One region of the Candidatus Pantoea rara genome, then DNA from elsewhere that is predicted to be linked to it. Evidence: predicted binding sites of a transcription regulator. Region 1 holds the regulator's gene; each other region holds the start of a gene.

Region 1 (8,131 bases):
TATCGGCAGGCAGCGATTCACGCGGGCAGACGCGCGCAATGTGCCCGTCAGCTATCACAACGGCGTGATTATCCAGAACCTCATGGCCGCTGTAGATTCGACCGTTTACTAATGCGTACATCTCTCTTCTCCCGTCCTGGCCTGCTGTCACTCAGCGTAACAGCAGGGCATGACAATGTTCTGTTACACGCCTTTCATATTTTCCGCTTCCATTTCGCGGAAATATTTCACGGTTTTCACTTTCAGTTCCATGGTGGCTGGCTCATCACAGACCACGACCGATTTCGCATGCAGCTGCAGGCAGCTGATGGTCCACATATGATTCACGTTGCCTTCCACCGCCGCCTGTAATGCCTGCGCTTTGACATGGCCGGTAACCAGAATCATCACTTCCTCTGCATCCAGCAGCGTGCCGACGCCGACCGTCAGCGCATATTTAGGTACCTGATCAACGTCGCCGTTAAAGAAGCGAGAGTTTGCCACGCGGGTGTCATGGGTCAGGGTTTTAATGCGGGTACGCGAAGCCAGTGAAGAAGCCGGTTCGTTAAAGGCGATATGACCGTCATTGCCGACACCGCCCATAAACAGGTGAATTTTACCCAGTGCGCGAATTTTCTCTTCGTACTGACGACATTCTGCGTCAATATCGGGCGCATTACCATTCAGCAGATTGATATTTTCCGGTTGAATATCAACGTGATCGAAGAAGTTACGATACATGAAGCTATGATAGCTTTCCGGATGCTCTTTTGGCAGGCCAACATATTCGTCCATATTGAAGGTTACGACATGTTTGAAACTGACCTGGCCCGCTTTGTGCATATCAATCAGGTGTTTGTATGCTTCCAGTGGCGTGCCGCCGGTAGGCAGACCCAGAACAAAAGGCCTGTCCGCCGTCGGGTTAAACGCATTGATGCGGTTGACAATATGGCGGGCGGCCCATTTACCTACCTGGGTTGGCGTCGCTAAAGGAATCAGTCTCATGTTTCACCTCATTAGAAAATGGAAAGGGGATCGCTAAACCGCTGCGTCTGTCATCAGCCTGAGCAGATTGTCTATTCTCGCTACGGGCGGCGCGTAATTCAATATTTCGGATCATAAAATAAGTTAGGTGTCATAGCCAGATGTTGCCGTATGAAACGATGTTTTTTAGTGATAAAAATCACAGTTACACTGGTTTTAATTTGCGAGGCGAATTAATTTATCATTACACTTCGCTGCGTGATATCAAGTGTATTAACGATCTTTGCAGCTGACATAACAACTTTAAGCGGCGCAAAGCGACTAGTCAGGCTCATAGGGGGAAGGGATATGTTAGGTTACTTACAAAAGGTGGGGCGCGCACTAATGGTGCCGGTAGCAACCCTGCCAGCAGCAGCAATATTGATGGGGGTAGGTTACTGGATTGATCACGACAGCTGGGGTGCCGGCAATGCGCTGGCTGCGTTACTGATCAAGTCCGGTTCTGCCATCATTGAAAACATGTCGGTGCTGTTTGCGATTGGTGTCGCGTATGGCATGTCGAAAGATAAAGATGGTGCGGCAGCCCTGACCGGCTTTGTCGGATTCCTGGTGGTCACCACGCTCTGCTCACCGGCTGCGGTGGCGATGATACAGAAGATGCCGGTTGACCAGGTGCCTGTGGCGTTTGGCAAAATTAATAACCAGTTTGTCGGTATTCTGGTCGGTATCCTGTCAGCGGAGGTCTATAACCGCTTCAGCCACGTCGAGCTGCCGAAAGCACTCTCCTTCTTCAGCGGACGACGACTGGTGCCGATTCTGGTCTCGTTCCTGATGATCCTGGTCGCCTTTATCCTGATGTATATCTGGCCGGTAATCTTTAACGGGCTGGTTAACTTCGGTGAACATATCCAGAAACTTGGCTCTGCCGGTGCCGGTATCTACGCCTTCTTCAACCGTCTGCTGATTCCGGTCGGTCTGCATCACGCCCTGAACTCGGTGTTCTGGTTTGACGTTGCGGGCATTAATGACATTCCTAAATTCCTGGGCGGTGCGCAGTCACTGGCAAATGGAACCGCAACCGTGGGCATTACCGGCCGTTACCAGGCGGGCTTCTTCCCGATTATGATGTTTGGTCTGCCGGGTGCGGCGCTGGCCATCTACCACTGTGCGCGTCCTGAGAACCGCGTCAAAGTCGGCAGTATTATGCTGGCTGCTGCGTTTGCGGCCTTCTTTACGGGTATCACCGAACCACTGGAGTTCTCCTTCATGTTCGTGGCGCCTGTGCTCTATCTGATCCACGCCGTCCTGACCGGTATTTCTGTCTTCATCGCCGCCAGCATGCACTGGATTGCCGGATTTGGTTTCAGCGCCGGGCTGGTGGATATGGTGCTGTCGACCCGTAATCCATTGGCCACACACTGGTACATGCTGATTCCGCAGGGTCTGGTCTTCTTCGTTATCTACTACGTGGTGTTCCGCTTCACTATCAAAAAATTCAACCTGATGACGCCGGGCCGCGAGCTGGCGGTTGCCGGTGATGAAAGCGATGGCTATGACGTCAACGTGGATAAAACGGATAATGGTGAAACCGCCACTGAATCACTGGCGCGCCGTTATATTGGTGCGGTGGGTGGTTCAGCGAACTTAACCAGCATCGATGCCTGTATCACCCGTCTGCGTCTTAATGTGACTGATTCCGCTCAGGTTAATGAGGCTGTGGCGAAGCGTCTTGGTGCATCCGGTGTGATTCGTCTTAACAAACAGAGCGTGCAGATCATCGTGGGCACCCAGGCAGAAAGCATCGCCTCGGCCATGAAAAAAGTGCTGACCAAAGGTCCGGTTGCTGCAGCGGCTACCAGCAGCACACCCGCTGAGCCGGACGTGAAACCGCAGGCAGTACTGAACAGTGAGAAACGTGTCATCGCAACCCTGCTGGCACCGGTAACGGGCGAAGTGGTTGCGCTGGAGGATGTACCGGATGAAGCCTTCGCCAGCAAAGCGGTGGGTGACGGTCTGGCGATCAAACCCAGCGACAAATGGGTCGTGGCACCGATAGCGGGTACGCTGGTTAAAATCTTCAACACCAATCACGCCTTCTGTCTGGAAACGGACAACGGCGTAGAGATTGTGGTGCATATGGGACTGGATACCGTGGCGCTGGAAGGTAAAGGCTTTACCCGCCTGGTTGAAGAGGGGGCCACTGTGGTTGCCGGTCAGCCTGTACTGGAAATGGACCTTGAATTCCTGAATGCGAACGCCCGTTCAATGGTGAGTCCGGTCGTGGTCAGCAACAGCGATGATTTCGCAGGGCTGACGTTACTGGCCCGCGGCCAGGTGGTGGCAGGTGAAACCCCGCTGTATGAAGTGAAAGGCTAATCCCCCCGCAACAGAACCCCACAGGCAGGAAGCGATTCCTGCCTTTTTTGTTTTAAAGGCTTAACAAACGGTTGTTTCCCTCAGACGCTTTGTGGATCATACTCCGTTACTTCATGGTACAAATCACCCGTTATTCGTATTGAGGATTTTTGAGATGAGTGAGGCTGAAGCCCGCCCAACTAACTTTATTCGTCAGATCATTGACGAAGATTTGGCGAGCGGTAAGCACAGCAGCGTGCATACCCGTTTCCCGCCAGAGCCCAATGGCTATCTGCATATTGGTCATGCGAAATCGATCTGTCTGAATTTTGGCATCGCCCAGGATTATCAGGGGCAATGCAACCTGCGTTTCGACGATACCAATCCGGTTAAAGAGGATCTGGAATTTGTCGAATCCATCAAGCGTGACGTCCAGTGGCTGGGTTTTGAGTGGAGCGGTGAGGTCTGTTACTCATCAAACTATTTTGATCAGCTTTATCACTATGCTGTCGAGCTGATTTCCAAAGGTCTGGCCTACGTTGATGAACTGAGCCCGGATCAGATTCGCGAATATCGCGGCACCCTGAAAGAGGCTGGCAAAAACAGCCCTTATCGCGATCGCAGCGTGGAAGAAAACCTGGCGCTGTTTGAGAAGATGCGTAACGGTGAGTTTGCCGAGGGCACTGCCTGTCTGCGCGCTAAAATCGACATGGCCTCTACTTTCATCGTGATGCGCGATCCGGTGCTTTACCGCATCAAGTTCGCGGAACACCACCAGACGGGCAACAAGTGGTGCATCTATCCGATGTATGACTTTACCCACTGCATCTCCGATGCGCTGGAAGGCATTACACACTCGCTGTGTACGCTGGAGTTCCAGGACAACCGCCGTCTTTATGACTGGGTACTGGATAACATCACGATTCCGGTTCATCCGCGCCAGTACGAGTTCTCGCGTCTGAATCTGGAGTATGCGGTGATGTCAAAACGCAAACTCACTCAGCTGGTGACCGAGAAGCACGTTGAAGGCTGGGACGATCCGCGCATGCTGACCGTTTCAGGTCTGCGTCGTCGTGGTTATACCGCGGCTTCTATCCGCGAGTTCTGCCGTCGTATTGGCGTGACCAAACAGGATAACATTGTGGAGATGGCCTCGCTGGAGTCCTGTATCCGTGATGACCTGAATGAGAATGCGCCACGCGCCATGGCGGTGCTGGATCCGCTTAAAGTCGTGATCGAAAACCTGCCAGCCGGCCACAGCGAAATCATCACCATGCCAAATCATCCGGGCAAGCCTGAGATGGGCACGCGTGAAGTGCCGTTCAGCCGTGAAATCTGGATTGATCGTGCAGATTTCCGTGAAGAGGCGAATAAGCAGTATAAGCGTCTGGTACTGGGCAAAGAAGTTCGCCTGCGCAACGCCTATGTGATTCGCGCTGAGCGGGTCGCTAAAGATGAAGCGGGTAACATTACCTGTATCTATTGCACCAGCGATGTTGATACGCTCAGTAAAGATCCAGCGGATGGCCGCAAGGTCAAAGGGGTGATTCACTGGGTGTCTGCCGATCACGCGCAGCCTGCTGAGTTCCGTCTGTATGACCGTCTGTTCAGCGTGCCGAATCCGGGCGCGGCAGAGGACTTCCTGGCGGTGATCAACCCTGAGTCACTGGCGATCAAACAGGGTTTTGTTGAACCCGGCCTGCGCGATGTGGAACCGACTACACCGTTCCAGTTTGAGCGTGAAGGTTATTTCTGCGCTGACAGCGTTTACTCTAAACCGTCGCAGCTGGTGTTTAACCGCACCGTCGGTCTTCGTGATACCTGGACGAAAACCGGCGAATAATTTTTTGTGGCTGACCTCATAAAATGACTCAAGGGCGATTTATCGCCCTTTTTTATTGCCCCGATTTTTACCATTGCCGACGTTTGTTCTGCATTAACTGCAACTGGTTAAATGCCGCAGTGTGAGAGAAATCTGAGTTTAAAAAAATTAATCAATTTACAGATGTGAATTATCCGCTTTCAGGTAGGCTATTCGCTCTCAGAGGTTGCACAGCGGGTTACAGAAGGAAAAAAAATGACCGTTCTCGCCCAGGAAGCCAGAAACAGTGTTGTCGTTTTACATCAGCTCATTGAACGTATTTTTAATCAGCCTGCCGGATCTGACGACAGTTTTGAGCTGTTGATGTCCTATTTTCATCCTGACTTCCGCATGGTGACCCCGAAGGGCAAAGAGTACAATCTGAACGAAGTTGAAGATCTTTTCCGACAGTTGCAGGGGCAACGGGAAGGGATGCGCATTGCCACATGCGAACATGTGATCCTCTCTCATCATGATAAAGAGATCACCGTACAATATCGCGAAATGCAGATGATGAATGGCAATAACCATAGCCGCATCTCGCTGGCGATACTGGATTGCAGCAGCTCAATTCCGCGCTGGCGTTATTTGCAGGAGACGCTGGTTGCCTGATGCGTTACAGCAGAAATCAGACGAAAAAAAACCGGTGAATTCACCGGTTTTTTAATTTCAGGCCGCATTACTGATCGTGCAGGGTTTCGTTTTCCCGGCAATCGCCCAGTGTGCAGTGTCCATAAAGATAGAGGCTGTGGTTAGTCAGCTTGATGCCATGGCGGGTCGCGATTTCACGCTGACGCGTTTCGATCGACTCATCGCTGAACTCAATAACCTTGCCGCAATCCAGGCAGATCAGGTGATCGTGGTGATGCTGCTGCGTCAGTTCAAAGACCGATTTACCGCCTTCAAAATTGTGGCGGGTAACAATACCGGCGTCATCGAACTGATTCAGAACACGGTAAACGGTAGCCAGGCCAATCTCTTCGCCGATATCAATCAGGCGTTTGTACAAATCTTCCGCACTGACGTGATGGCACTCAGGTTCCTGAAGCACTTCCAGAATTTTCAGTCTGGGCAGTGTCACTTTCAGGCCAGCCTTCTTTAATGCGGTGTTGTTGTCAGTCATGCGGATTTTGTCCTGTTACTAATATTCACTTTTGTGGCTTGTCGCCTTGAATGTCGATCTTCACTCATTCTCATTTGCGTCTCATTATAGAACTGAAGCGATGAAATGAAAACCAGTGGGCGTGCCAGAATCATCATGGGCTATTGGGGATAAGTCACCGGGCCGGGGAGGATTGTGGCAGATGTCTGTTTGTACATCGCTTAGTCTTGCCGCTAAGAGAATAAGCGGAAGATCGATGCGGGTATTCTACAGATTAAACGGAGAAAGTTAAAAAAATGTGGCTATTATTTCTATAGGAATTTCCATTGCCTCAATGTGAGCTGGCGCTCACATTGAGGCAGACGGGATCAGGCTTCGATAATCTCTTTCAATTGCAGTTCATCAAAGATCTGCTTAACCCATTGTTCTACACGCTGGTTAGTCAGTTCAGGCTGACGATCTTCGTCAATGGCCAGACCCAGGAAATGAGTATCATCGGCTAGCCCTTTTGATGCCTCAAAGTGATATCCGTCTGTTGGCCAGTGTCCGACGATTACCGCGCCGTGTGGCTCAATGATGTCGCGAATAGTGCCCATCGCATCACAGAAATATTCTGCGTAATCTTCCTGATCGCCACAGCCAAAAAGCGCAACCAGCTTGCCGTTGAAATCGATCTCTTCCAGCGTCGGGAAAAAGTCATCCCAGTCGCACTGCGCTTCGCCGTAGTACCAGGTCGGAATGCCCAGCAGCAGGATATCAAACGCTTCCAGATCTTCTTTTGTGCTTTTCGCGATGTCATGCACTTCTGCAACGTCAGTACCCAGCTGTTTCTGGATCATTTTTGCAATATTTTCGGTATTGCCGGTATCGCTGCCAAAGAAGATGCCTACGAGTGCCATGAGTAAAATAACCTCTTAAATCCTGATGATGAGATGTGTGCCGCAGCACATTTCAGCGAATAATAGCAGACGAGAGAAAACCGGTGAACGGTTAAAGCCCCGACATTTGCTCCTGCGTGCGATTTGCGCACATCAATCCAGTTTGAGCTGCGCCAGCAGCATCTGTTCAATGAGTTCGCTGCGACTGAGATTACGCTGTTCTGCCAGCGTATTGAGTGCATCGACGGCTTCACTGTTCATTTTCAGTTCGACACGACGAAGTCCGCGTCCTTTGTCACGTTTAAGCTGATTGCGCTTGTTGATGCGCAGCTGTTCATCACGCGACAGCGGACTGGTTTTGGGTCGACCAGGGCGGCGCTCATCAGCAAAGAGATCGAGCGTCGTGCGGTCAGTCTGTTCTTTTGCCATGGCTTAGTAAAACTGAATGGGGGCGGGCGCCAGACACTCACCGCGCAGATTATAAATTAATGGCTATTGCCACAGCAAAACTGACTCGCGGCAAAATTTTAGCGCGCCATCATACTTCACGCGTACTCCTGACGCCAATCCTAAACTTTTGCCGCCATCTGATTGCTTTTAAAGCGCAAAAAAGCGACGAACAGTGCGCAAAACGGCATCGGGTTTCTCTGCGTGAACCCAGTGTCCCGCACCGCCGATCACATGGGCCTGAGCCGCCGGAAATTGCTGCAGCAACGCATCGCGATAGCGGTTATCCAGATAGCTGGAGTCGCCGCCGCGAATGAAGAGTGCAGGATGATTCCAGGCAGGCACCGTCTGCCAGCCAGAAATCGTAGTGTAGTTATCCCACAGCACCGGCACGTTGAATCGCCACTCGCCCTCCTGAAACGACTTCAACAGGAACTGAATTACGCCTTCTTCATCAATCACCGTGCGCATAATGCGGGCCGCCTCGCTGCGGGAAGAAACGCCCGCATCCGTCACGGCACGAAT
Region 2 (8,131 bases), 480 kb from region 1:
CCACGCCCGACGTGCTGGCGCGGGTGGCGCTGGAGTCAATCGTCTGGCAAATCGCCGACGTCTTTTTTGCCATGGAGCAGGCCAGTGGTCAGCAGCTTCCGGCGCTCTGTGTGGATGGCAGCGCCACCGAAAATAGCTGGCTGATGCAGTTACAGGCGGATGTGTTACAGCGGCCGCTGCAACGGGTGCCTACCGCCGAGGTTTCCGCGCTGGGTGCGGCACTGCTGGCAGGCAAAGTGCTGGGATGGTGGCAGCAGGGCAGTGATATGCAGGCGCTGCAGGGCGGCAGCGTCATCATGCCGCGTGAAGAGAACGCGCAGCGTATGCAGGAAAACTATAAAGGCTGGGTCGACGCCGTTACACGCTGTCGTTATCAGCCACATTAATCCCTATCCGGAGCAGAGCCATGACAACACTTCCTCAGCAGTTAACCTTCGGTGTCATTATTGGCAACCGGGGTTTTTTCCCCAGCTATCTGGTGGGCGAGGCGCGACAGCAGGCGGTTGCGCTGTTTGAAAAGATGAACATCAATACGGTGATGCTCGATGAAACCCAGACCAATCTGGGTGGCGTCGAGACGCGGCAGGAAGCCAAGACCTGCGCCGCGCTGTTTCGTCAGCATCGCGAGAAGATCCACGGCATTGTGGTGCTGTTGCCTAACTTTGGCGATGAAAAGGCGATTGCGGAAGCGCTGCGTCTGGCCGGGCTGAATGTCCCGGTGCTGGTGCAGGCGGAAGAGGACAACCTCGATAAAATGGGGCTGGCAACCCGGCGTGATAGCTTCTGCGGCAAAATCTCACTCTGTAACAACCTCCGGCAATATGGCATCCCGTTTACACTGACCCGCCAGCACGTCTGCGCCCTGAGCGGCGACGTCTTTATGCAGGATCTGCAGCGGTTCAGCCAGCTCTGTCGGGTGGTGAATGCGATGCGGCGGGTGCGCGTCGGCGCGATTGGTGCGCGGCCCGCCGGATTCAACACCGTGCGCTACAGCGAAAAGCTGCTGGAGAAGATGGGCATCGCGGTGGAAACCCTCGACTTGTCTGAGATCTTTACCCGCACCAACCGGCTGCGCGATGACGATATCCGCGTAGCAGAGAAGCGTGAGATTCTGGAGGCCAACGCCGATGCCCGCGGCATTCCTGGCGACAAACTGGTGACCATGGCCAGGCTGTTTGTCGTCATCAGCGAGTGGATCAGCGACAACGATATTGATACCACGGCCATTCAGTGCTGGACCTCGCTGCAGGAGAATCTGGGGATTAACGTCTGCTCAATTATGAGCGTGATGTCGGGCCAGCTGATGCCCAGCGCCTGCGAAGTGGACGTGATGGGCGCGCTGTCGATGTATGCGCTCGCCAGCTGTTCGCTGAGTCCCGCCTCGCTGGCGGACTGGAACAACAACTTTGGCGACGAACGGGATAAATGTGTGCTGTTTCACTGCGGGAATTTTGCCAGCGCCAGTCTGGAGTCACCGACAATGGGCACAGCGGATATCATCGGCACGACCGTAGGCAAAGAGAACACCTGCGGCGCGGTGCACGGCCGGATGAAGCAGGGCGATCTGACCTATTTTCGCCTCTCAACGGACGACTTTAGCGGCGAAATCAAAGCCTATGTGGGTGAGGGGATGTCGGTTACGGATCCGCTGGACACGGTGGGCTGTCGTGCGGTGATTCAGGTACCACAACTGGAAACGCTGCTGGCGTGGATCTGCCGGAATGGCTTCGAGCATCATGTAGCGATGAACCACTCTGCCACGGCGGGTGTGTTGCAGGAGGCGTTCAGTGAGTATCTCGGCGTGAGCTGCTATCGGCATCAGTAGGTGGTAAGACTGAATGCCCGCCCTCCCTTGAACAGGAAGGCGGGCAGAAACTTAGCGCGCCATTCTGCGCACCTCGTCCTCTTCATTCGGCACTGCTACCAGATCGACCGGTGGCAGATTACCGCCGCTGAACTCAACCTGACGAATCGGGAAGGCAAAGCGGATATTCCGTTCTTCCAGTGCCGCCATCAGCTGCAGGTTAATCTCCTGCTGAATATCCATGTACTTATTGTAATCCGCGTCCAGCACAAAATAGACCACTTCAAAGGTCAGTTTTGAGTCCTCAAAGGCCAGGAAATGGGCGCGGTCAAAACGGGTGGTTTCAACGCCCTGAATAATCTCTTTCACCAGTGGGCTGATCTCCCGGACCTGCTCAGAGGGTGTGGCGTAGCTGATACCAAACTTAAACACGATGCGGCGCTGCTGCATGCGCTTGTAGTTGTGGATCGTCTGTTGCAACAGAATGGTATTTGAGCAGACAATCTGCTCGCCACTCAGGCTGCGCAGTCGGGTCGTTTTCAGACCGATATGTTCGATGGATCCGGCAATGTCACCAAAGACAATAAAATCGCCATGTTCAAACGGCTTATCAAAGCCTATCGCCAGCGACGCAAACACATCGCTCAGCACGGTCTGAATCGCCAGCGCTATCGCGATACCGCCGACGCCCAGGCTGGCGACCAGTGCGGTAATGTTGATGCCCATGTTCGACAGAATGGCCAGGAACATCATGATCCAGACCACCACCCGCAGCAGAATCCCGAGGATCACTGTGGTGACCGGATTACGCACATGCAGCGGGTCGCGCAGCAGACTTTTCAGCCATAGCCGGATGCCGCAGTCGATCCACAGCGCCAGCTGCACAATCAGCGCCAGGAACCAGCCGTGCGCGATGGTTACGCTCCAGGACGCGGGCAGATCGACAAACTTCAGGGCAATCAGCAGCGAAAAGATCAGCAACAGGGTCTGGCTGGTACTGCGCAGTATCTCCACCAGAATCGCGGTGGCGCGGACATGGCGATGCTCGCTATAAAGGGCAATCCGGTTGGAGATAAAGCGAATCAGAGTACGTAATACCCAGTAAATGACCAGGGTGGAAACCACTACGATAGCGCTGTTAAGCCAGAGTTCCTGATTAAAAAAGAGGGATTGAAAACGACGTGAAGAGAGCCAGTTTTCCATTGGGGAGGGTCTCCTTGCTGGGTTCCGGTTTAAAAGAAAACAAGCAAGAAGCATAGCCTGGATGCAACCCATCTGTGTGGCGCATCCGTAAAGCCGTTACTGAAAACGGGTCGATTTATCGCGTGCCAGCCGCTCCAGGGCAAAAATAATCTGCTGAAGCTGCCGCTCCTGCGCCGGGTTCAGCGTGGCAAACCGGAAGCTCAGGCGGGGTGTGATCAGGGTTTCATTTTTGCGGGTCACGACACAGCGCTCGCCAATATTCAGTAGCTTCACCGGCACTTCAAAAATGCCATATTCGCCCAGCTCGACCCGGAACGAGTTGAAGCTGTCACCGTTCTGCAATCCTTCGGGTAACGGTTCATCCACCAGCACGCCAAGACCGCCCAGGGAGAGATCCTGTAACCGCAGGCGCGTTTTACGGCCATCCGGCCACGCGGTGTGACACCAGAACTGCGGCTCCAGCGGGGCGCAGACCCGGAAAAACTCCCGACGCTGAATCTGCCACAGCAGGTCCGGCAGCGGCGCGCTGAAAGCGGGTAAGCCTTCAAAATCTATGCGTTCCAGTGAGGTCAGGCTGAATTCCACCTTTGCACCGAAAGTTTCAGCGGTGATGCTGAGATCGTCGCTGGTCAGGGCATAGTCGTTATCCAGGTTATTACTGCCAAGATCAAACACCAGACGATCTTTATCGGCCGTCAGCATCCTGCTGATGAACTGCCCACGTGGAAACCGTACCAGCAACGGCGTCTGATGCCGCAGCAGATCTTTCATAACGCCCAGAACCGCCAGCGTGCCACGTTTTAGATATTGTTCCTGGTCGGCTTCTTTCACGTCCTGCTCCACAAGGGGGTTACTTTGTTTATGCTGTTTTTTTGTCTCGTTTCGGTTATCGGCGCGGCTAAAAAAAGCTTTAATCTGCGGCTCATAAATAATAACCGTGAGCAGGCAAGCAATTTTCAAAAAGATGACTATACTTATCGCGGTAAACCGCTTGATAAATCAGGCGTTCACGATTTAATCATAAAAAGGAAGGAGCAACAGATGGGTATTATTTCCTGGATCGTCTTTGGCTTAATCGCAGGTATTCTGGCGAAGTGGATTATGCCGGGTAAAGACGGTGGCGGTTTCATTCTGACTATCGTGCTGGGTATTATCGGTGCCGTAGTGGGTGGCTGGATCAGTACGCTGTTTGGCTTCGGCCGCGTCGATGGCTTTAACTTCGGCAGTTTTGTGGTCGCAGTGATCGGTGCCATCGTGGTGCTGTTCGTTTACCGCAAAGTACGCAGTTAACCGTAACAGTTTCAACAGAAAAGGGGACGAAGCGATTCGTCCCCTTTTTTTATCGTTTACTCTGCCATCAGAAGTCGTAACCGACTGTCGCCATCACGCTGCGCTCTGCGCCCCAGTAGCAATAGCCCGTGTCGTAACAGCCCGCCACATAGGTGCGGTCAGTCAGGTTATTGGCGTTGACCTGCACCCATGCGCCTTTCAGACTGCTGTTCCAGACGCCGAGATCGGCCCGCACTGAGGCATCAAATAGCGTCACAGACGGCACGCGTGTGGTGTTTTCATTGTCCGCCCACTGTTTGCCGATGTAACGCACGCCCGCGCCCGCACTCAGACCGTAATCAAACTGATAGTGACCCCAGAGTGCCGCCATGCTGTTGGGAGTAACATACGGCGTATGGCCGCTGTTGCCATCCACCGAATCTTTAAAGCGCAGATGATTGAGCGTGTAGCTTGCTACGGTGCTCAGACGCGGGGTTAACTGATTACGCGCTTCAAGCTCGATACCCTGTGAATGAACTTTGCCCGATGGCGTAAAGTACGGCGTCGGTGCTTCCCGGTTCGCCACATCTTTCTGCGTCAGGTCATAGACCGCCACGCTGTAGAGATCGCGGGTGCCGACCGGCTGATATTTCACGCCGGCTTCATACTGCTCGGCGGTGGTCGGCTTCAGCAGGTTATTGTTGGAATCGGTAAGCGCGGCCGGGGTAATTGCCTGGCTCCAGCTCACATAAGGCGAGATGCCGTTGTCAAAGGCATAGAGCAGGGCTGCGCGTCCGCTAATGTGATCATCCTGACGACGCTCGCTACCGCTGTTATTGGCGACGATGCGGTCATAACGGCCGGAGAGATCAAGATGCCAGCGATCCAGCTTCATCTCATCCTGCAGATAGAGGCCGGTCTGGTAGTAGCGGCGGGTACTATCTGCCCAGGCGTGGTCAGGCATCTCACCCACCTGCTCGCCGGTCACGGCATTAAGCTGGTTAGCTGAACCGCTGGCCTCACTAATCTCATTTTTGTAACGATGATACTCGGCACCCAGCGTCACGCGGTGCTCCAGTTCGCCCGTGTTGAACTCTGCCGTTAAACGGTTATCGGTGGACCATGCAGAGAGCGACGAGCGTTCGCCAGAGTAGTAGCGGTTCAGCAGATCGGGATTATTTTCATCCCAGCCAATCTGATAGACCTGATCGAGATCGACATTTGAGTGGCTGTAGCTGCCGGTCGAGGAGAACGTCCAGACGTCGTTAAAACGATGGGCGAAATCGAAGCTGTAGATCTGTTCGTGCCGCTTGAACTGATCGAGATCGCTGTTGCCCTCATAAAAGCCGTTGCTCAGCTTGTAGCCGTTGTGTTCGGTGAGGCTGCCGTCTCCCGGTACAGAACCATGATAGCCGCCTGAGGGATCTTTCTGCAGATAGGCTTTCAGGATCAGATGAGTATCTTCATCCGGCTGCCACATCAGCTGCGGCATCAGCGCATATTTCTCTTCGCGGGTGTGATCGTACTGGGTATCGCTGTTGCGGGTTACGCCGGTCAGGCGAAACGCCCACTGATCGTTGATCGCATTGGTATAGTCAAACATCGTGCCGGTGGTGGCGTTGCTGCCTGCCTGCAGCTGGATGTGACCCTCTTCCGCGAACTGAGGACGCTTGGTCACCATGTTCACCAGCCCACCCGGCACCGTCTGGCCATAAAGCGCAGAAGAGGGGCCTTTGATGACGTCGATGCGCTCAAGGAAGGCGTTATCTACCTGCAATGCGTTGAAACTGCCGCCGTCGCTCATTACCCGCATACCGTCGAGGAAAGTGTTATCGACATCGCCGCCGTGGAAGCCACGCAGAGCAATAGTGTCATAACGGGTCGCCGCACCGCCGAAGTTGGTGAAGACACCGGAGCTGTAGCCCAGCGCCTGGTTCAGGGTCAGCGCGCCCTGATCCTGCATCTGCTGGCGGGTGACCACGGATATCGATTGCGGTGTGGTAATCAGCGGACGATCGCTTTTAGTTGCGCCCTGGCTGGTGGTCGCCAGATAACCCTGGGTCGGCGAGGTCGAATCTTCCTGCGGCTGGGCAGTGACCACCATATCGGCAGCATAACTCAAAGCAGGCGCGGTCAGCGCCAGGATGCAGAGGCGAATATGGCCTTTCAGCGACAATGACAGTTTCATCAAAATTCCTTTCTTGGCAAAGGTTCAGGCAGGTGAATAAAATTATTGATAGGCAATCTCATTATCATAATGAGAACTATTACCTTTTGTAAATTGGCTGCAATTTTGCCTGTTGATGTAAGAAGGTCAAGTAAAATTCGCTGAAATGAGGTGCGGATACCTCCGGCGGGGCCGGAGGTATCCAGAGTGGATCAGTTTTGCGAGGCAGACGCCTGAGGAATATCGTGGGCGCTGTTACAGGTTTTATCTTTCGGGCAATACTTATCCAGCAGTTTCAGCGTGACGCCGTTGGTCCAGCCAAAGCCATCCTGCAGCGGATACTCACCGCCGCCACCGCCGCCGAGATTTTTGCCGTCAACGACATATTTCTCCACCAGCTTATGCTCACGGTCATAGGTGTTCTGGACGTTTTGCAGGAAGCGTAAGCCGACCTCTTTCGCCAGTTTAGGCTGGTTGTAGTGTTCCAGACCTTCTACGGCAACCCACTGCAGCGGTGCCCAGCCATTCGGCGCGTCCCACTGCTGACCGTTGTTCACGGTGGTGGTCACCAGACCGCCGGGTTTCAGCAGCTGTTTTTCTACTGCGCTGGCGGTGCTTTCAGCCTGTTTGTCACTGGCGACCCGCAGATAGAGCGGGAACAGGGCCGCAGCCGTCAGCTGCGGATGGACCTGTTTTTTCTGCCAGTCATAATCGGCATACCAGTTCTGTTTGCTGTCCCACAGATAGCGGTTGATTGCGGCCTGGCGCTTCTCCGCGCGATCGGCAAACTGCTTCGCCAGATCGCTCTGCTTGTTCATCTGGTAGCCTTTTGACAGTGTCTGCTCCAGATGGAACATCAGGCTGTTAAGGTCAACCGGGGCCAGCTGTGTGGTGCGAATTGTCGACAGGTTGTGCGCATCGGTAAACCAGCGCGAACTGAAGTCCCAGCCTGATGCCGCACCGGAACGCAGCTCGCGATAGAGTTCCGCTTTATTGCGCTGCGGCGCTTTCTGCGCGGTAGCTATGTCATCCATCCAGGATTCGGTGCGTGGCACGTCGCGCGCATCCCAGTAGCGGTTGAGCAGGGTGCCATCCGTCAGCTTTATGACCCGCTTACTGGCCGCGTCTGACACCACTTTATCGCTATCCGCCATCCAGTAGTCATACTCTTTCTGCAGCTGCGGCAGGTAGCGGACATAGGCTTTGCCGTCATCGTGTGTCGCCAGCAGATCAACCATCAGGCTGAAGAACGGTGGCTGTGAACGACTCAGGTAGTAGCTGCGGTTGCCGTTAGGGATGTGGCCATAACGGTCGAGGAGTGAGGCGAAGTTATCCGTCATATCCTGCACTTTGTCCCAGTGTCCGCTCTCGGCCAGCCCCAGCATGGTGAAGTAGCTGTCCCAGTAATAGACTTCGCGGAAACGCCCGCCCGGCACCACGTAGGGCTTAGGCAACGGCAGCAGGGAATCATACTGACCGGCGCTGCTGGTGGTGCGCGTCAGTACCGGCCACAGGCCATCAATGTGTTCACGCAGGTTTTGGCCGGCAGGCGGCACATATTTATCACCGGCAGTGGGCAGGGTGAAGTTGGTATCAACAAAATGCTTCAGATCGAAGTTGCGCTGTTTCTTCTGCATCTGCCAGTCGGCAAGAATCGACGCGGGATCGAATTTCGGCACCGCATCCGC
Region 3 (8,131 bases), 1.7 Mb from region 1:
GACCCCACCATCCAGTGCAGCACCGGCCAGGTGGTGACAATCATCAGCAGGGTAAAGCCAATCAGCAACGGACGGCGTCCGACGCGGTCCGACAGCGCGCCCATCAGCGGCAGCCAGAAGAGATTGGAAACACCCACACAGAGCGTCACCAGAAACGCCTGCTTGTCACTCATCATCAACACGGTTTTGCCAAAGGTCGGCGTAAAAGCGGTGATCATGTAGAACATGACCGTGGTGGTGACCACCATCAGCATCCCTGCCAGCACCAGCGCCCAGTTGCTGGCGACTGAGCGCATAATTTCCGTCATGCTCGGATGATGTTTACGTTTGCTGAACGCTTCAGTCTCTTCCAGCATCCGGCGGATATAGAACAGGAACGGCACAATCAGGCAGCCGACCACAAACGGGATACGCCAGCCCCACTCCGTCACCGCCTCTTTCGCCAGCAGATGATTCAGCATCAGACCCAGCAGCGCAGCAAAGATCACCGCAATCTGCTGACTGCCCGACTGCCAGCTCACGAAGAAGCCTTTGCGTCCTTCGGGCGCGACTTCGGCCAGATAGACCGACACCCCGCCCAGCTCAACGCCCGCCGAGAAGCCCTGCAGCAGTCGTCCCAGCAGGATCAGAATGGGCGCTGCCACGCCCAGCGTGGCATAGCCTGGCACCACCGCAATGGTCAGGGTACCGATCGCCATCAGGCCCAGCGTCAGCAACAGGCCTTTACGACGACCATGATGGTCGATGTAGGCCCCCAGAATGATCGCCCCCAGTGGGCGCATAAGGAAGCCAGCACCAAAGGTCATCAGGGTCAGCATCAGGGAGGCAAACGGGTCATCACCAGGGAAGAAGGTTTTTGAAATGGCGGTCGCGTAGTAGCCGAACACCATGAAATCGTACATCTCCAGGAAGTTACCACTGGTGACGGTAAAAATGGTTCGGGCGGCACTTTTCGGCGTGTTTTGTAAAGACGGGGTGTGACTCATAACGGCTTCCTGTTGTTTTTTAGCCGTTTTAGCCTGCCTGAAGCAGGATTAATGTGACCTGAGTCACCATTGCACTTTACAAATCTATGTACATAAGTAACAACCAATTAACAATTCAGAGCAGGCAGCATAAGTGATCGGCCTGACCGGCGATCTTCCTGATTTTATCTGGCTGGCGCGCGAGTATAAAAAAAGGCGACCTGAGCAGTCGCCTTTTATTCGTGCCGGATAACACGCTATTTCTTCACGGTTTCCATGCCCATCAGACCAATTTTCAGATAGCCCGCCGTCCGCAGCTTGTCCATCACGCCCATCAGTGTTTCATAATCTACCGACTTATCTGCCTGGAAGAAAATGGTGGTCTCTTTATTGCCCTGAGTCTGGCTGGTCAGCACGTTCACCAGCGAATCCGGCGTGACCTGATCGTTACCGACGTAAAGCTGCTTATCCGCTTTAATCGACAGGTAAACCGGCTTCTCTGGTCGTGGCTGCGGGGCGCTGGTTGAGGCGGGCAGATTGACACGTACGTCGACCGTAGCCAGCGGCGCGGCCACCATAAAAATGATCAGCAGCACCAGCATGACGTCGATAAACGGCGTCACGTTGATTTCATGCATTTCACCGTCGGTTTCCAGATCGTCGTTTAATCGCATTGCCATAACAACTTACCCTAAACGCAGTTTCTGAGCGGTCGCAGGACGCGGAACGTCGGTGGCGACGGTGCCCAGGTCGATATCACGACTCTGCAGCAGCATGACCTGAGCGGCGACATCACCCAGCGAGGCTTTATAGTTAGCGATCATGCGGGCAAAGATGTTGTAGATCACGACGGCCGGAATAGCGGCCACCAGGCCCACCGCCGTCGCCAGCAGCGCTTCGGCGATACCCGGAGCCACTACCGCAAGGTTGGTGGTCTGGGTTTTCGCGATGCCGATAAAGCTGTTCATAATGCCCCAGACGGTGCCGAACAGGCCGATAAACGGGGCGACAGAACCGATGGTTGCCAGGAAGCCATTGCCACGGCCTGCATGACGGCTGAAAGCAGCAACGCGACGCTCAAGACGGAAACTGGTGCGATCTTTAATGCCGTTGGTGTCTTCCACGCCCGCCGAAAGTTCAAGTTCATTCTGCGCATCGTTCAGCAGCACGATGCTGTGGCTGTGACCGGTAAACGACTGAGCAATGCGGGCGGCGTCATTGAGACTGCGGGCTTCGCCCAGAGCCAGTTGCTCACGCTTCAGACGGCGTTTAGCGGCGCTGAGTTCGGCATATTTGCCGAAGAAAATCGCCCAGGTCACCACTGAGGCCAACAACAGGCCAATCATGACCACCTTTACCACGATATCGGCATGTTGATACATGCCCCAAACGGAAAGGTCCGTTTGCATCAAATCACTGGCTACCACGCTGCTTCTCCAACTTCTGATTCAGGGATGCGAAACAAGCGCGAATAATAGCAAAATAGCGGCGAATTGATAGTAGTTCTCATTAGTATTTACAAACCCAATCGCCGTTATTGACCTCCCATTGACCTTGTTTAAACACTTTTTTCAGGGATGTTTCGAAAATGTGAAGTTGCATGAAAATTTATTAAAACAACGTTTCAAAATGTGACGTGATTCATTCAATCAGCATTGCTGCATTTTACTCAGACGCGTTTTCACTATGCTGGCTGCACACGGCCCTGTGCGGTTAGCCCAGACTCCAGGCCGTCCTACCTCTGCGGGAGACATATAATGAGAATGACGAAAACATGCCTGGCCAGTGCCCTGGCGGCGATGATGATCAGCGCCACCGCCACGGCACAGGTAATTAAAGTGGCTGAAGTCCAGCCTGCCGGCTATCCCACTGTGGTCGCCCTGCAACACATGGGTGACAAACTGAAACAGGCCACCGATGGACGGCTGGAGATGAAGCTCTACGCCGGTGGCGTGCTGGGCGATGAAGATCAGACGCTGCAACAGGTGCAGTTGGGTGCCATTGATATGATCCGGGTCTCGCTGGCGCCGGTCACCTCGATTGCTCCGGAAACCAGCGTGCTCACCCTGCCCTACATTTTCCGCGACGTTGACCACATGCACAAAGTGCTGGATGGCGAGATAGGCCGCGACATTGCTGACAAGTTCGACAAAGATCCCAATGCCCGCATGGTGTTCCTGGGCTGGACCGATGCCGGTGAGCGCAACATGATTACCAAGAAGCCACTGGCAAAGCCGGACGATCTCAAAGGCATGAAGATCCGGGTTCAGAACAGCGCTATCTCACTGGCGACGCTGAAAGCGATGGGCGCGAATCCGGTGGCGATGGGCGTCAGTGAAGTGTTCAGTGCGATGCAGACCGGCGTGGTCGATGGCACCGAGAACAACCCACCCACCTTTGTTGCCCATAACTACATGCCGGTCGCGAAGTACTACACCCTCACCGGCCACTTTATCCAGCCAGAGATGATCCTGTTTTCAAAGCGCGCCTGGGATCGTCTGAAGCCCGAGGATCAGGCACTGCTGAAGAAACTCGGCAAAGAGGCGCAGGATGAGGAGCGCCAGCTCTGGGCGACCTACACCGAACAGTCGATTGCCAAAATGAAGGCAGGCGGCGTGACCTTCCAGCAGACAGACCGCGACTACTTCGTTAAAGCGACCCAGCCAGTGCGCGATCAGTTTGGCGGCAAATATCAGGATCTGATGACCCGGATCGCTGAGGTGAAATAACCCAGACGCCACACTGCTGTGTGGCGTACTTAATCAGGGATCAACTATGTCTGCTTATACGCGTCTGATGGATGGGCTTTATCTGCTCTGTATGCTGGTGGCCGCCGTGGCGCTGTTGATCATGGTGACGGTGATCCCGATTGGGATCTTCGCCCGCTACGTGATGAACGGCGCGCTCTCCTGGCCTGAGCCGGTCGCCATTATCTGCATGATTATTTTTACCTTTATCGGTGCGCCGGTCGGCTTTCGTGCCGGAACCCATATCTGCGTGTCAATGGTTACGGATCGTCTGTCACCTGCCCGGCAGCGTCTGATGCTACGGGTCTGCGATCTGCTGATGATCATCACCTGTCTGGTGATCTTTCAGGCCAGCTACAGCCTGTGCGAAGCAATGTGGGTGCAGACGCTCGCTTCCCTTCCAGCGGTGACCTACGGCGAGATGTATCTGCCGATCCCGATTGGTGCCCTCTTCACCCTGCTGTTTGTCATTGAACGATTGCTGACCGGCGATCAAAGTCAGCGGCCTATTGTCACACTGGGCGGCACCCACTAATCCGGAGCAGAAGATGGATGCATTAATCTTGATAGGCAGTTTGCTGGTGTTGCTGTTAGTGGGTTTTCCGGTCGCCTTTGCGGTCGGCCTGAGCGCCTTTATCGGTGCCTGGTGGATCGATCTGCCGCTGGAAGCGGTGGTGATCCAGATTACCAATGGGATTAACAAATTTTCGCTGCTGACCATCCCGTTCTTTATCCTCGCAGGTGCGATCATGGCGGAAGGTGGCATTGCCCGGCGGCTGGTCAACTTCGCCTATATCTTTGTCGGCTTTATTCGCGGCGGCCTCTCGCTGGTTAACATCGTTGCCTCAACCTTCTTTGGCGCCATCTCCGGGTCGTCGGTGGCGGATACCGCCTCGATTGGATCGGTGATGATTCCGCAGATGGAGGAGAAAGGCTATCCTCGCGATTTTGCCGCGGCGGTGACCGCCAGCGGCTCCGTGCAGGCGGTGCTGACGCCGCCCAGCCATAACTCGGTGATTTACTCGCTGGCGACTGGCGGTCTGGTCACCATCTCCTCACTGTTTGTCGCGGGTATCCTGCCGGGACTGATGCTGGGGGGCTGCCTGATGGTGATGTGTCTCGGTTTCGCGCGTAAACGTGGCTACCCTAAGGGCGAGCGTATTCCGTTTCGTCAGGCGCTGAAGATTTTCTTCGACGCGTTCTGGGGCCTGTTCACCGTCGTCATCATTATGGGTGGGATCCTCTCCGGTATTTTCACCGCTTCAGAATCTGCGGCGATCGCCTGTATCTGGGCCTTCTTCGTTACCATGTTTATCTACCGCGACTTTAAATGGAATCAGCTGCATATCCTGCTGTTCCGTACCATTAAAACCGTCACCATCGTGATGGTGCTGATCGCCTTCGCGGCCGGGTTTGGCGCCGTGATGACGTTCATGCAACTGCCAACGATGATCACCGAAGCCTTTACCAGCCTCTCCGATAACAAATATGTGATTCTGATGTGCATCAACATCCTGCTGCTGGTGGTGGGTACGCTGATGGACATGGCACCACTGATTCTGATTCTTACACCCGTATTGCTGCCGGTGGCGACCTCACTGGGCATCGATCCGGTGCACTTCGGCATGATCATGCTGACCAATCTCGGAATCGGTCTGATAACCCCGCCGGTCGGCACGGTGCTGTTTGTCGCCAGCGCCGTCAGTAAGCAGAAGATTGAACAGGTGGTGAGCGCGATGCTGCCCTTCTACGGCATGCTGTTTATTGTTTTGATGCTGATTACCTATATTCCCGCCATTTCGCTCTGGTTACCGCGCCTGATGGGCGTGATGTAAGACAATGAAAACGGGCCCGCTTGCGGGCCTTTTTTTCCTGCGGCGCACTCTGATAATCACCATTGAATCTCAACCCTGCTGGCTGTTTCGTGGTAACGTGAGGGCTTAGTCTGAAGCGGTAAAGGCGACTCATGACCACCAGAAAAATTGATACCACGCTCGTCAGTGCAGGACGCAGCAAGCGTTATACCCAGGGCTCGGTGAACAGCGTGATTCAACGGGCCTCCTCGCTGGTTTTTGATACGGTCGCGGAAAAAAAACGCGCCACCGCCGGTCGGGCAAAAGGTGAACTCTTTTATGGCCGTCGTGGCACCCTGACGCACTTCGCGTTGCAGGATGCGATGACCGAGCTGGAAGGCGGCGCAGGCTGCGTCCTCTACCCCTGCGGCGCGGCTGCCGTGGCGAACGCGATTCTGGCCTTTGTCGAAGCGGGCGACCACGTGCTGATGAGCGGTGCGGTCTATGAACCGACGCAGGACTTTTGCACGAAAATCCTGGCTAAGCTGCAGGTGACAACGGGCTGGTTCGATCACTGCATCGGCAGTGAAATTGGTGCACTGGTGCAGCCCAACACCCGGGTGGTTTTCCTGGAGTCGCCTGCCTCAATTACCATGGAAGTTCAGGATATTCCGGCCATTGTGGCGGCGGTTCGTGCCAAAGCGCCTGAAGCGATCATCATGATCGACAACACCTGGGCGGCCGGTATTCTGTTCAACGCGCTGGCGCACGGTATCGATATTTCTATTCAGGCCGGCACCAAATATCTGATTGGTCACAGCGATGCGATGATTGGCACCGCAGTCGCCAATGCACGCTGCATCGATCAGCTGCGCGAGAACTCCTATCTGATGGGCCAGATGGTCGATGCCGATAGCGCCTACATGGCGAGCCGGGGTCTGCGTACGCTGGGCACCCGTCTCCGTCAGCATGAAGAGAGCGCGATTCAGGTGGCTGAGTGGCTGGCGGCGCGTCCCGACGTGGCAAGGGTGAATCATCCGGCGCTGGCGCAAAGTAAAGGCCATGAATTCTGGCAGCGCGATTTTAACGGTAGCAGCGGCCTGTTCTCATTTATCCTGCAGGAAAAATTAGACGCGCCCAGGCTGGCGGAATATCTCGATCACTTCCATCATTTCAGCATGGCTTACTCCTGGGGCGGCTATGAATCGCTGATCCTGGCCAATCAGCCGGAAGAGCTGGCAGAGATTCGTCCGGCGGGCGGCGTGGATTTCACCGGCACGCTGGTGCGGCTGCATATTGGCCTGGAGCATGTTGATGACCTGCTGGCTGACCTGGAGGCCGGTTTTGAACGCCTGATGCGCTGAGTCAGCACATCAGAAAGTAAACAGAAGATAAACCGGGTTGCGGTGGCCCGCAGAGTTTGCCGGGCAACGCCCTATTTATTGTTAAAATTTATCCCGCATCGTTCAGGTTGTCAGTGAGATCACTGCGCTGTCTGAACGCAGACGGAATGTTCCTTGTGACGTGATGGAATCGCTAATGGGTGTTTTACACGAGATTGTCCAGGCGCTCTGGCATCAGGATTTTGCTGCGCTGGCAAATCCGGATGTGGTGTGGGTGGTGTATGGCGTGATGTTTCTGACGCTGTTTCTGGAAAATGGTCTGTTACCCGCCTCTTTCCTGCCGGGCGACAGTCTGCTTCTGCTGGCAGGCGCGATGGTGGCTAAAGGGGTGATGGATTTTGTACCGACCATGGTGATCCTGACGACGGCCGCCAGCCTCGGCTGCTGGCTGAGCTATCTGCAGGGCCGCTGGCTGGGCAATACGCGACTGGTGAAAAGCTGGCTGATGCATCTGCCCGCGCAGTATCACCAGCGAGCCTGGAATATGTTTAATCGTCACGGTCTGATGGCGCTGCTGGTCGGCCGTTTCCTCGCTTTTATCCGCACCATCCTGCCGACTATGGCAGGCATTGCAGGTTTACAGAATGGTCGCTTCCAGCTGTTTAACTGGCTCAGCGGCATGTTGTGGGTCGGCATTGTCGTGACCTTTGGCTATGGCATCAGCCAGGTGCCGTTCATCAAGCGTCATGAAGATCAGGTGATGGCGATTCTGATGATACTGCCGATGGTGTTGCTGGTGCTCGGCCTGTTCGGCAGCATTCTGGTGATCTGGAAACAGCGTCGGCAGAAACGGGCCTGACGCGCTTAGCACACTGACCCGCCGCCACTCAGGCGGACGGGTCTGCTACTGTCTGTCTGACACGATTGACCTCTTCCCCCGGCGTTACGCCAAAGTAGCGTTTAAACTCCCGCGAAAACTGTGAAGGGCTTTCATAGCCAACCCGCACCGCCGCCGCACTCGCTTTCAGTCCATCGTGCAGCATCAGCAATCGCGCCTGATGCAGGCGATAGCGCTTGAGATACTGCAACGGCGAGGTCTGCGTTACCGTTTTGAAGTTATGGTGAAAGGCTGAAACGCTCATGTTTACTTCTGCCGCCAGCGTATCGACGCTGAGGTTCTCTGCATAGTGATTCTCGATTCGCCGCAGGGCACGCGCGATCAGGCTGAACTGCGTCTGTCGGCTCACGAGAGAGAGCAGCGCGCCGCCAATCGGGCCGGTCAG
Region 4 (8,131 bases), 1.8 Mb from region 1:
TACCGATTTGGTCGAGTGGATAGAAGCCAATCTCACCGATGATCTCAATATCGATCAAATTACCCTTAAATCAGGTTACTCGAAATGGCACATGCAGCGCATGTTCAAGGAGATGACCGGACAGACGCTGGCGGCCTATACCCGTAAACGGCGTCTGACGATGGCAGCCATGGCGCTGCGTCTGACGCACATGACGCTGATCGATATCGCCGTGCGTTTTGGTTTTGATAACCAGCAAAACTTCACCCGAGTGTTCAAAGGTCACTTTTCGCTGACGCCTGGCGCATTTCGCCGTATTCCCCATTTGCCGGTGAAAAATTTCCATGGACGCATTCTGGCGCGGTCGCTGGCAGAACGTGCGACGCTGGTAGAACGCCAGGAAGAGCTGCATCTGCGCGGAGAGACGCAGGAGTGGGAATGTAAGTTCGGTGATTACATTGCCGATCGCGATCACCGGGTGGCTGAGCAGGCGCGGCAACTGGTTGCGCTGGCGGGCAGTCATGTTGCGCAGGGCTGGTTAGGCTTTCAGTATAGTCCCGGTCATAGCTCTGCTGACCAGCAGAATATCAGCCTGTTTCAGGCGCTGGAGCCGCAATATGCCGGTTTGCTGGGTGACCACACCGACAACTGGAGTGAAGTGCCGGGCCTCTATGCGTCGCTTCACTGGAGCGGCAGACCGGAGCAGCTGACGCGCTTTATCGAGGATATCTACTATCAGCATCTGCCAGCGCTGGGAATGTCCCGCCGTCCTGGCAAAGATCTGCTGCGTCTCGATTTTGCACAATGTAAGCCCGATTGGTTAAGCGGCGTTTTTTCTGTTCCGGTCATGCAGGCATAGCCTGCAGGGCAGGGAGAGAGGCTCAAATGCATAATTCGTGCGGTAAACCGTGACAAACCGCACGATTTTATAAAATAACTCGCCAGTCTGGCGTAAAATCCTCCACTGAAACCCCGTCATACCTGAATCATCGTTCATCCGTGATGGGGCTGGAACATTCATCTGCATTTCAGGCCTTTTCCGGCCAAAACAACAAACGAAGAAAACTATGCGACGCTTAATGATTTCACTGGTTCTGGCATTGCCTGTTATGGCAATGGCACAGCAGGCTGAGCCTTTCTCACCGCCCGCTGGACTGCATCCGCACTCTCACACCTCTCAGCATGAAATTCTGGGTGACGGTGAGCTGCCGGAACACACCAGCAGTAATGCTTCCCTCTCCGGATTCAACGACACGCTGTAAGTGCTGTTGCGCTGCCAAATCCCGGCGGTGCAACATGACCGGCTCATCTGGAGCCGGCAAGCCTTAACCTGATCAGCCTCCCTCACTAAACCAATCAGTCACCTTTCCATGAACGCTTTTGTCAGGGCCGCTTCACGCCTGCTATGCGCACAGCTGCATCTTCATAAAATATATCTTAACTTGCTGAATCGCATTTTTCGTTCTTGTTCTCAAGATATATCATAGCTAATCTGCCCGCTTGTAATGAGAATGATTGTTATTACATGTCAGTTTTATGATAGTGAGCATGCCCCTGAATCAGGGGCAGTGATCCCGATTGAGGAGAAACATTTTGACTGCATCAGCTAATCAGCGTTTACCCCAGCGCATCCGTAATGAACTGCGTTTCCGTCACATCCAGGTCGCCAGTAAAACTAATATTGCCGGTAAATTCTGGCGTATCCGGTTCACTGGCAGCGATCTGGCGGGCTTTACGTCTCAGGGATTTGATGACCACATCAAGGTATTTTTCCCTTCCGCTGAAGGTGAAAAACTGGCCCTGCCACAGATCACCGACGCGGGCATTGTCTGGCCCGAAGGTTTACGTCCGCAGGCGCGCGATTACACGCCGCTGGAATTCGATGGTGTCTCTTCACTGACCCTGGATTTCTATATTCATCAGCAGGGCGTAGCGAGTGACTGGGCAACGCAGGCACAGGTGGGCGATAAATTAATTATCGGTGGGCCACGGGGTTCGCTGGTGGTGCCGGCCGATTATACATTCCAGCTTTACGTCTGCGATGAAACCGGGCTGCCCGCCTTCGCACGTCGTCAGCGTGACGCAAATGCGCAGGCATTGCATCTCTACGCCTTTACCGATGAAGCGACGGGTCGCGACTATTTATCCGATACGGCGGGCGTAACGACAAGCTGGATGGGCAGCGGTCAGATGCAGAAAGCGCAGCTCAGCCAGCTGATTGCCCGACTGGATCAGCTCACGCTCCCTGCGGAAGATTACTTTATCTGGCTGACCGGCGAAGGTGAGTTCGTCAAAGCGCTGTCTGACTACTTCACCGTACAGCGCGGCCTCAACAGTGAGTTTGTTCGGGCAGTGGCTTACTGGCACCAGAAGTAAGCGGCTCTGGTAATTGAGTTTTGTCAGGTAGCGGACTACCATCAATCCGACTTTTTTCCCGCAGGGCAGGCCATGAAACAGCATCCGAATTCCACATCTTCTGACGGTCAGTCCGGGCACGCAGGTGGCTGCGGCGGACGACGCAAACGACGTGAAAAAATGCTGGAGGCGAGTGAGATTCGCCTGCTGATGCTCCATTTCCTGGCGCAAAATGCGGCGCACGGCTATGAGCTGATCAAGTCTGTTGAGGAGCTTTCTAAGGGCGAGTATTCACCCAGTCCGGGTATCATCTATCCCAATCTGACGCTGCTGGAAGAGATGAAGGCAATTGAGGTGGTGGATACGAAAGCAACCCGCAAAGCCTACCGCCTGACGACAGCGGGAGAGGGCCAGCTGGCTGATAACCGTGAAACGGTCTCCGGCCTGATTACGCGGCTTTCTACGCTGGCGATCCTGGTCAATAACCGCAGTATTCCTGCTGTTGAAGAGGCGATTCACGGGCTCAAAACAGCATTGAACCGGCGACTGGCGCAGGAAGATATCTCAGAAGCCGCGCTGCAGACGCTGATTAAGGCGCTGCACGACGCGGCTGAAAAAATCACTCACAGTTAATCAGCTGATTTCAGCTTTGTTTTTGTCGATGTGGCCCAGGGTACGATCCGGGAAACAGATGTCGCGTACGCGCTGTTTGAGCGTAGTCGCATCCGGGAAGCCACCATCGCGCTTACGTTCCCACAGCAGATGCTCATCCAGCGTAATTTCAAAGATACCGCCAGTGCCCGGTTTCAGCGTCACCTCTGACAGATCCTCAGCGAAAGTATGCAGGAGTTCCTGTGCCATCCACGCTGACCGCATCAGCCAGTTGCATTGCATACAGTAGTGAATAACAACCACAGGTTTTTGCGCCATAACTCTATTCCTTTACGTGTTGATAAATGCCAGTGCATTCGGGTTAAAAAAGTGTGCGCTGTGGTTTATTTATGAATTTATAAAGCTTTTAAAAACAGTTCTGAATTGCATCCTGTCGGGTACGAACCTTGCTTCATCAGCATACTGATCAACTTTTTTATGGCTTTTATGCAGCGCCATTTTTGTTATCCAGCAAGCAAGGGAGTGAATACTAACAACTAATCAGGGGATTCGCGCCTGTGCCACCTTGTTTTAGGAGATTGACTAAACCGCGTCGGTTTTAGCAGACGTTTTTCGCGACCCTCTCAGACTCATAAAGTAGAGACTCACAGTTCTCCGCCTCAAATGTTAGGGGAGTTCGATGAGGCGTAAATCGACCGGCATTCAGCTGAGGAATTCGACCGTTTCGCTTTAAAAACATTGCCTTGCGGAGTTTCATTCGATGATTTTGCGCTATACCTGGAGTTCCGGACCGTCTTAAGGAGACCATAATGGCAAAATCATTAGATCAAACCGCTGAGCAACTGGGGAATATTTTACTCTCCTCCGGACTTCAACTGGCGACCGCCGAATCCTGTACCGCCGGGCTGATCAGCATGACGCTGGCCGCCGTGGAAAATAGCGGTGACTTCTACACCAGCGGCTTCGTAACCTACAGCGAAAATGCCAAAATCCGTCTGCTGTGCGTAAAGCCCGAAACCCTGAAACAGCACACGGCGGTGAGTGAGCAGACGGCGCGGGAGATGGTGCAGGGAGCCTGCGCCCGTTCTGGTGAACCGGTGGGATTATCGATCACCGGTTATGCGGGGCCGGGTGGCGGCGAAGATGGCACACCAGCAGGTACTATCTGGTTTGGCTGGGCACTGCCCGATGGCAGTGACGAGGCGGAGTGCCACCAGTTCAGTGGCGATCCCAAATCGGTGATGGAGCAGGGCACGCAGTTTGCGCTGGAAGGGCTGATTAAACGGCTGCAGCGGGCCGATCGATAAAGGCGCGGTGTACGCGCCTTTTAAAACCGGTTAGCGGCAGTCGACAATCAGACGGCCCTGCACTTTGCCATCCAGCAGTGCCTGCGCACCCTCTCTGGCTTCACTCAGCGGAATGACCCGGCTCAACTGATTAAGCCGTTCGCTATCCATCAGCTCACCGAGTCGCTGCCACGCCTGTTCACGAAGCGGCTTCGGACACATTACGCTATCGACACCAGCCAGCGTAACGCCACGCAAAATAAAGGGTGCGACGCTGGCTGGCAGATCGAGTCCCTGCGCCATCCCGCAGGCGGCAACCACGCCGTCCCGCTGTGTAGCGGCCAGCACATTCGCCAGCGTGTGGCTCCCGACGCTGTCTATCGCGGCAGCCCAGTGCTCTTTAGCCAGCGGCTTGCCAGGCTGGGAGAGCGCTTCACGGTCAATCACCGATGCTGCGCCCAGCTTCTCGATCAGATACGTATGGTCGCTGGCGCGTCCGCTCGACGCGATCACCTCATAACCGAGGCGTGCCAGCATGCTGACGCTGTAGCTACCGACGCCGCCACTGGCACCGGTCACCAGCACCGGCCCGCGGTCAGGTGTGATGCCCTGTTTTTCCAGCGCCATCACGCAGAGCATCGCGGTCAGCCCCGCCGTACCGATGGCCATAGTTTGCAGCGGGCTCAGCGTGGCGGGCGGCCGCACCAGCCAGTCGCCGCTGACGCTGGCTTTCTGCGCCAGTCCGCCCCACTGTTTTTCGCCCACACCCCAGCCGGTCAGCAGCGCCACATCATCCTCTTTCCAGTCGGGATGGCGGCTTGCTGTCACCCGGCCCACAAAATCGATACCCGGCACCATCGGGAACTGGCGCACAATCGGGCCTTTGTTGCAGATAGCCAGGGCATCTTTGTAGTTCAGAGATGAGTAGCTGACGTCGAGCGTGACATCATGATCGGGCAGTTGGGATTCGGGGAGATCTTTCAGCAGGGAACGGTAACCTTGTTCGTCATTTTCAATGACCAGTGCCTTGAACATGCAGCCTCCGGCAGAGTGGGAGAGAGGGGATAAGTTTACGCCTGGCAAAAGGAATGCGGTAGGGCAATGGCCACTTCTGGACGTTAAAGCAGCGGCTGGCCCCAAAAATCGCGCAGCAAGCTATTTGCATAAATCTGCATATAATTCATCTGATTAGTCGTATTATGAATCTTATATGATAAATAGACTATATAAATCATGTCGTTACGTTTACAGGTGTGATTGAGTAATTGCCCGGCCTGGGTTGTTCATGCGTAAAAAAGATGACATTATGACCGCCACTTTTTGACCCTGCTTCACCACCACAGAGGACGTCGCCATGTCCGGTTCACCGCGCACTCGCCCGGATTACCGTTCGCTTTTTCCGGCGCTCACCGGGTTTTCCTCATTTCCGGACTCTGCGTTATTCCTCATCCGGTGAGGCCAGCCAGGCCGCGGCTGTGGGTTTTTTCTCCACAGACTGCGTAATGCCTCCTGACTGCTAATAATTCGCCGGGGCGTTGTCCCCATGATTGTGCCTCAGGCACTTCCTCCCTGACGTTGGGGATTCTGTTATGACTCCACTGAAAATTGCTGCCAGCGCCGCTGTCGCGCCCAGTCTGACCCTGAACACCGCGCGTGACGTAGTGACGCTGGATAACACCGACTTTACGGATGTGGCGGCGGTTGTCGTCTCGCTGGCGGATACCCGTAGCGGTGTGCTGGCGCTGCTGCGTCACACCGGCTTTAATCTGCCAGTGTTTGTCGCGAATGCGTTTGAAGAAGAGGTAATGCACCTGCCGGGCGTCAGCGGTGAACTGAATGGCGAGCCGCAGGAGTGGATTGCCCTGGAAGCTGCTGCGCAGGCATATGAAGCTGAGCTGCTGCCACCTTTCTTCGAGACGCTGACCCGCTATGTCGATATGCAGAACAGCACCTTTGCCTGTCCCGGACATCAGGGCGGCGCGTTCTTTAAAAAACATCCGGCGGGCAAACAGTTTTATGACTTCTACGGCGAGAATGTTTTCCGCTCTGATATGTGCAACGCCGACGTCAAACTGGGCGATCTTCTGATCCACGAAGGTTCAGCCAAAGATGCGCAGAAGTATGCGGCAAAAGTGTTTAACGCTGACAAAACCTACTTTGTGCTTAACGGCACCTCCAGCGCCAATAAAGTGGTGACTAATGCGCTGCTGACCCGTGGCGATTTAGTCCTGTTTGACCGCAACAATCACAAGTCGAACCATCACGGCGCATTGATTCAGGCGGGGGCGACCCCGATTTATCTGGAAGCAGCACGCAACCCCTTCGGCTTTATTGGCGGTATTGACGCGCACTGTTTTGATGAGGCTTATCTGCGCGAGCAGATCGCGGCAGTGGATCCGCAGCGCGCGGAAGAGGCGCGGCCTTTCCGTCTGGCGATTATTCAGCTGGGTACCTACGACGGCACGGTCTACAACGCACGTCAGGTGGTGGATCGCATTGGTCATCTGTGTGATTACATCCTGTTTGATTCCGCGTGGCTCGGCTATGAGCAGTTCATTCCGCTGATGGAAGGCTGTTCACCGCTGACCCTGGAGCTGAATGAGAACGATCCCGGCATCTTTGTCACTCAGTCCGTGCATAAGCAGCTGGCAGGCTTTTCGCAGACCTCGCAGATCCACAAAAAAGATAATCACATTCGTGGACAGCGGCGCTTTTGCCCGCACAAGCGACTGAATAACGCTTTTATGCTGCACGCCTCAACCAGTCCGTTTTATCCGCTGTTTGCCGCGCTGGATATCAACGCCAGGATGCATCAGGGCGAAGCGGGGCGTCGCATGTGGGATGAGTGCGTCGTGCTGGGTATTGAAGCGCGTAAAGCGATACTTGATCGCTGTGAAATGATCCTGCCGTTTGTGCCGGAGACGGTAGAGGGTCAGCGCTGGCAGGATGCACCCACGGAGACGATCGCCCGCGATCTGCGCTATTTCAGCTTTGAACCACAGGCGAAATGGCACGGCTTTGCAGGTTACGCGCGCGATCAGTATCGGGTCGATCCCTGCAAGCTGCTGCTGACTACGCCGGGCATTGACGCGGCCAGCGGGGAGTACAGTGATTTTGGGATCCCTGCGACCATTCTGGCGAACTACCTGCGTGAGAATGGCATTGTGCCGGAGAAGTGCGATCTCAACTCGATCCTGTTCCTGCTGACCCCGGCTGAGAGTCCGGAGAAGATGGCGAATCTGGTGGCGATGCTGGCGCAGTTTGAGCAGCACGTTAAAGAGGATGCGCCACTGGCCGAAGTGCTGCCGACGATTCATCGCAAAAACGCGCAACGCTATGCCGGTTATACCCTGCGTCGCCTCTGTCAGGAGATGCACGATCTTTACGTCAGTCACAACGTTAAAGATCTGCAGCGACTGATGTTCCGCGCTGCGGAGTTCCCCCCGGTCAGGGTCAATCCGCAGGATGCGCATCAGGCTTATATTCGCGGCGAAGTGGAGCTGGTCCCCATTGCTGATGCAGCCGGTCGTGTCGCTGCTGAAGGCGCGCTGCCTTACCCTCCAGGCGTGCTGTGCGTCGTGCCAGGGGAAGTCTGGGGCGGCGCGGTGCAGCGTTACTTCCTGGCGCTGGAAGAGGGACTTAATCTGCTGCCGGGCTTCTCACCGGAGCTGCAGGGCGTTTACACCGAAGAGGATGAGCAGGGACAGAAGTATCTGGTGGCGAATATGATGGTGGGGCACTGATCTGAGCGGGGCAGAGGCGGCTAGCGGCCCGCCGGGCCTTTTTGTTCGCTGCGCGAACGGGCTATGAGCAGGTTACGCCCGTCAGGCCTATGGTTCGCTGCGCGAATGAGGCTATGAGAAGGTTACGCCCGCCAGGCGGCAGGGAGTTTCAGGTCG

The links. Region 1 encodes Fur, which represses iron uptake genes when iron is present. Its sites were predicted from a motif close to ATAATAATGAGAACNACTATCAA; they were not measured.
Region 2: the regulator Fur is predicted to act here: its motif matches at 6,510-6,532, upstream of ACR8BF_RS11280 (TonB-dependent siderophore receptor).
Region 3: the regulator Fur is predicted to act here: its motif matches at 2,459-2,481, upstream of exbB (tol-pal system-associated acyl-CoA thioesterase).
Region 4: the regulator Fur is predicted to act here: its motif matches at 1,479-1,501, upstream of ACR8BF_RS03625 (siderophore-interacting protein).

The regions. Positions count from the first base shown of each region.
Region 1 is NZ_CP194942.1:2,879,389-2,887,519, reverse strand. Features, by position in the region: gene nagA (N-acetylglucosamine-6-phosphate deacetylase) at 1-121, opposite strand, end outside; gene nagB (glucosamine-6-phosphate deaminase) at 184-984, opposite strand; gene nagE (N-acetylglucosamine-specific PTS transporter subunit IIBC) at 1,312-3,339, shown strand; gene glnS (glutamine--tRNA ligase) at 3,494-5,161, shown strand; gene ACR8BF_RS13710 (hypothetical protein) at 5,396-5,791, shown strand; gene fur (ferric iron uptake transcriptional regulator) at 5,859-6,302, opposite strand; gene fldA (flavodoxin FldA) at 6,650-7,180, opposite strand; gene ybfE (LexA regulated protein) at 7,313-7,588, opposite strand; gene ybfF (esterase) at 7,757-8,131, opposite strand, start outside.
Region 2 is NZ_CP194942.1:2,398,555-2,406,685, reverse strand. Features, by position in the region: gene ACR8BF_RS11305 (FGGY family carbohydrate kinase) at 1-386, shown strand, start outside; gene ACR8BF_RS11300 (L-fucose/L-arabinose isomerase family protein) at 407-1,825, shown strand; gene ACR8BF_RS11295 (mechanosensitive ion channel family protein) at 1,877-3,007, opposite strand; gene ACR8BF_RS11290 (flagellar brake protein) at 3,104-3,838, opposite strand; gene ACR8BF_RS11285 (GlsB/YeaQ/YmgE family stress response membrane protein) at 4,049-4,297, shown strand; gene ACR8BF_RS11280 (TonB-dependent siderophore receptor) at 4,365-6,464, opposite strand; gene treA (alpha,alpha-trehalase TreA) at 6,656-8,131, opposite strand, start outside.
Region 3 is NZ_CP194942.1:682,230-690,360, reverse strand. Features, by position in the region: gene ACR8BF_RS03410 (MFS transporter) at 1-986, opposite strand, end outside; gene exbD (TonB system transport protein ExbD) at 1,223-1,645, opposite strand; gene exbB (tol-pal system-associated acyl-CoA thioesterase) at 1,652-2,374, opposite strand; gene ACR8BF_RS03395 (TRAP transporter substrate-binding protein) at 2,723-3,694, shown strand; gene ACR8BF_RS03390 (TRAP transporter small permease) at 3,741-4,247, shown strand; gene ACR8BF_RS03385 (TRAP transporter large permease) at 4,261-5,547, shown strand; gene metC (cystathionine beta-lyase) at 5,679-6,869, shown strand; gene ACR8BF_RS03375 (DedA family protein) at 7,045-7,707, shown strand; gene ACR8BF_RS03370 (AraC family transcriptional regulator) at 7,736-8,131, opposite strand, start outside.
Region 4 is NZ_CP194942.1:739,274-747,404, forward strand. Features, by position in the region: gene ACR8BF_RS03615 (helix-turn-helix domain-containing protein) at 1-838, shown strand, start outside; gene ACR8BF_RS03620 (hypothetical protein) at 1,047-1,241, shown strand; gene ACR8BF_RS03625 (siderophore-interacting protein) at 1,573-2,355, shown strand; gene ACR8BF_RS03630 (PadR family transcriptional regulator) at 2,428-2,967, shown strand; gene ACR8BF_RS03635 (SelT/SelW/SelH family protein) at 2,968-3,264, opposite strand; gene ACR8BF_RS03640 (CinA family protein) at 3,756-4,253, shown strand; gene acuI (acrylyl-CoA reductase (NADPH)) at 4,284-5,267, opposite strand; gene ACR8BF_RS03650 (ornithine decarboxylase) at 5,822-7,975, shown strand.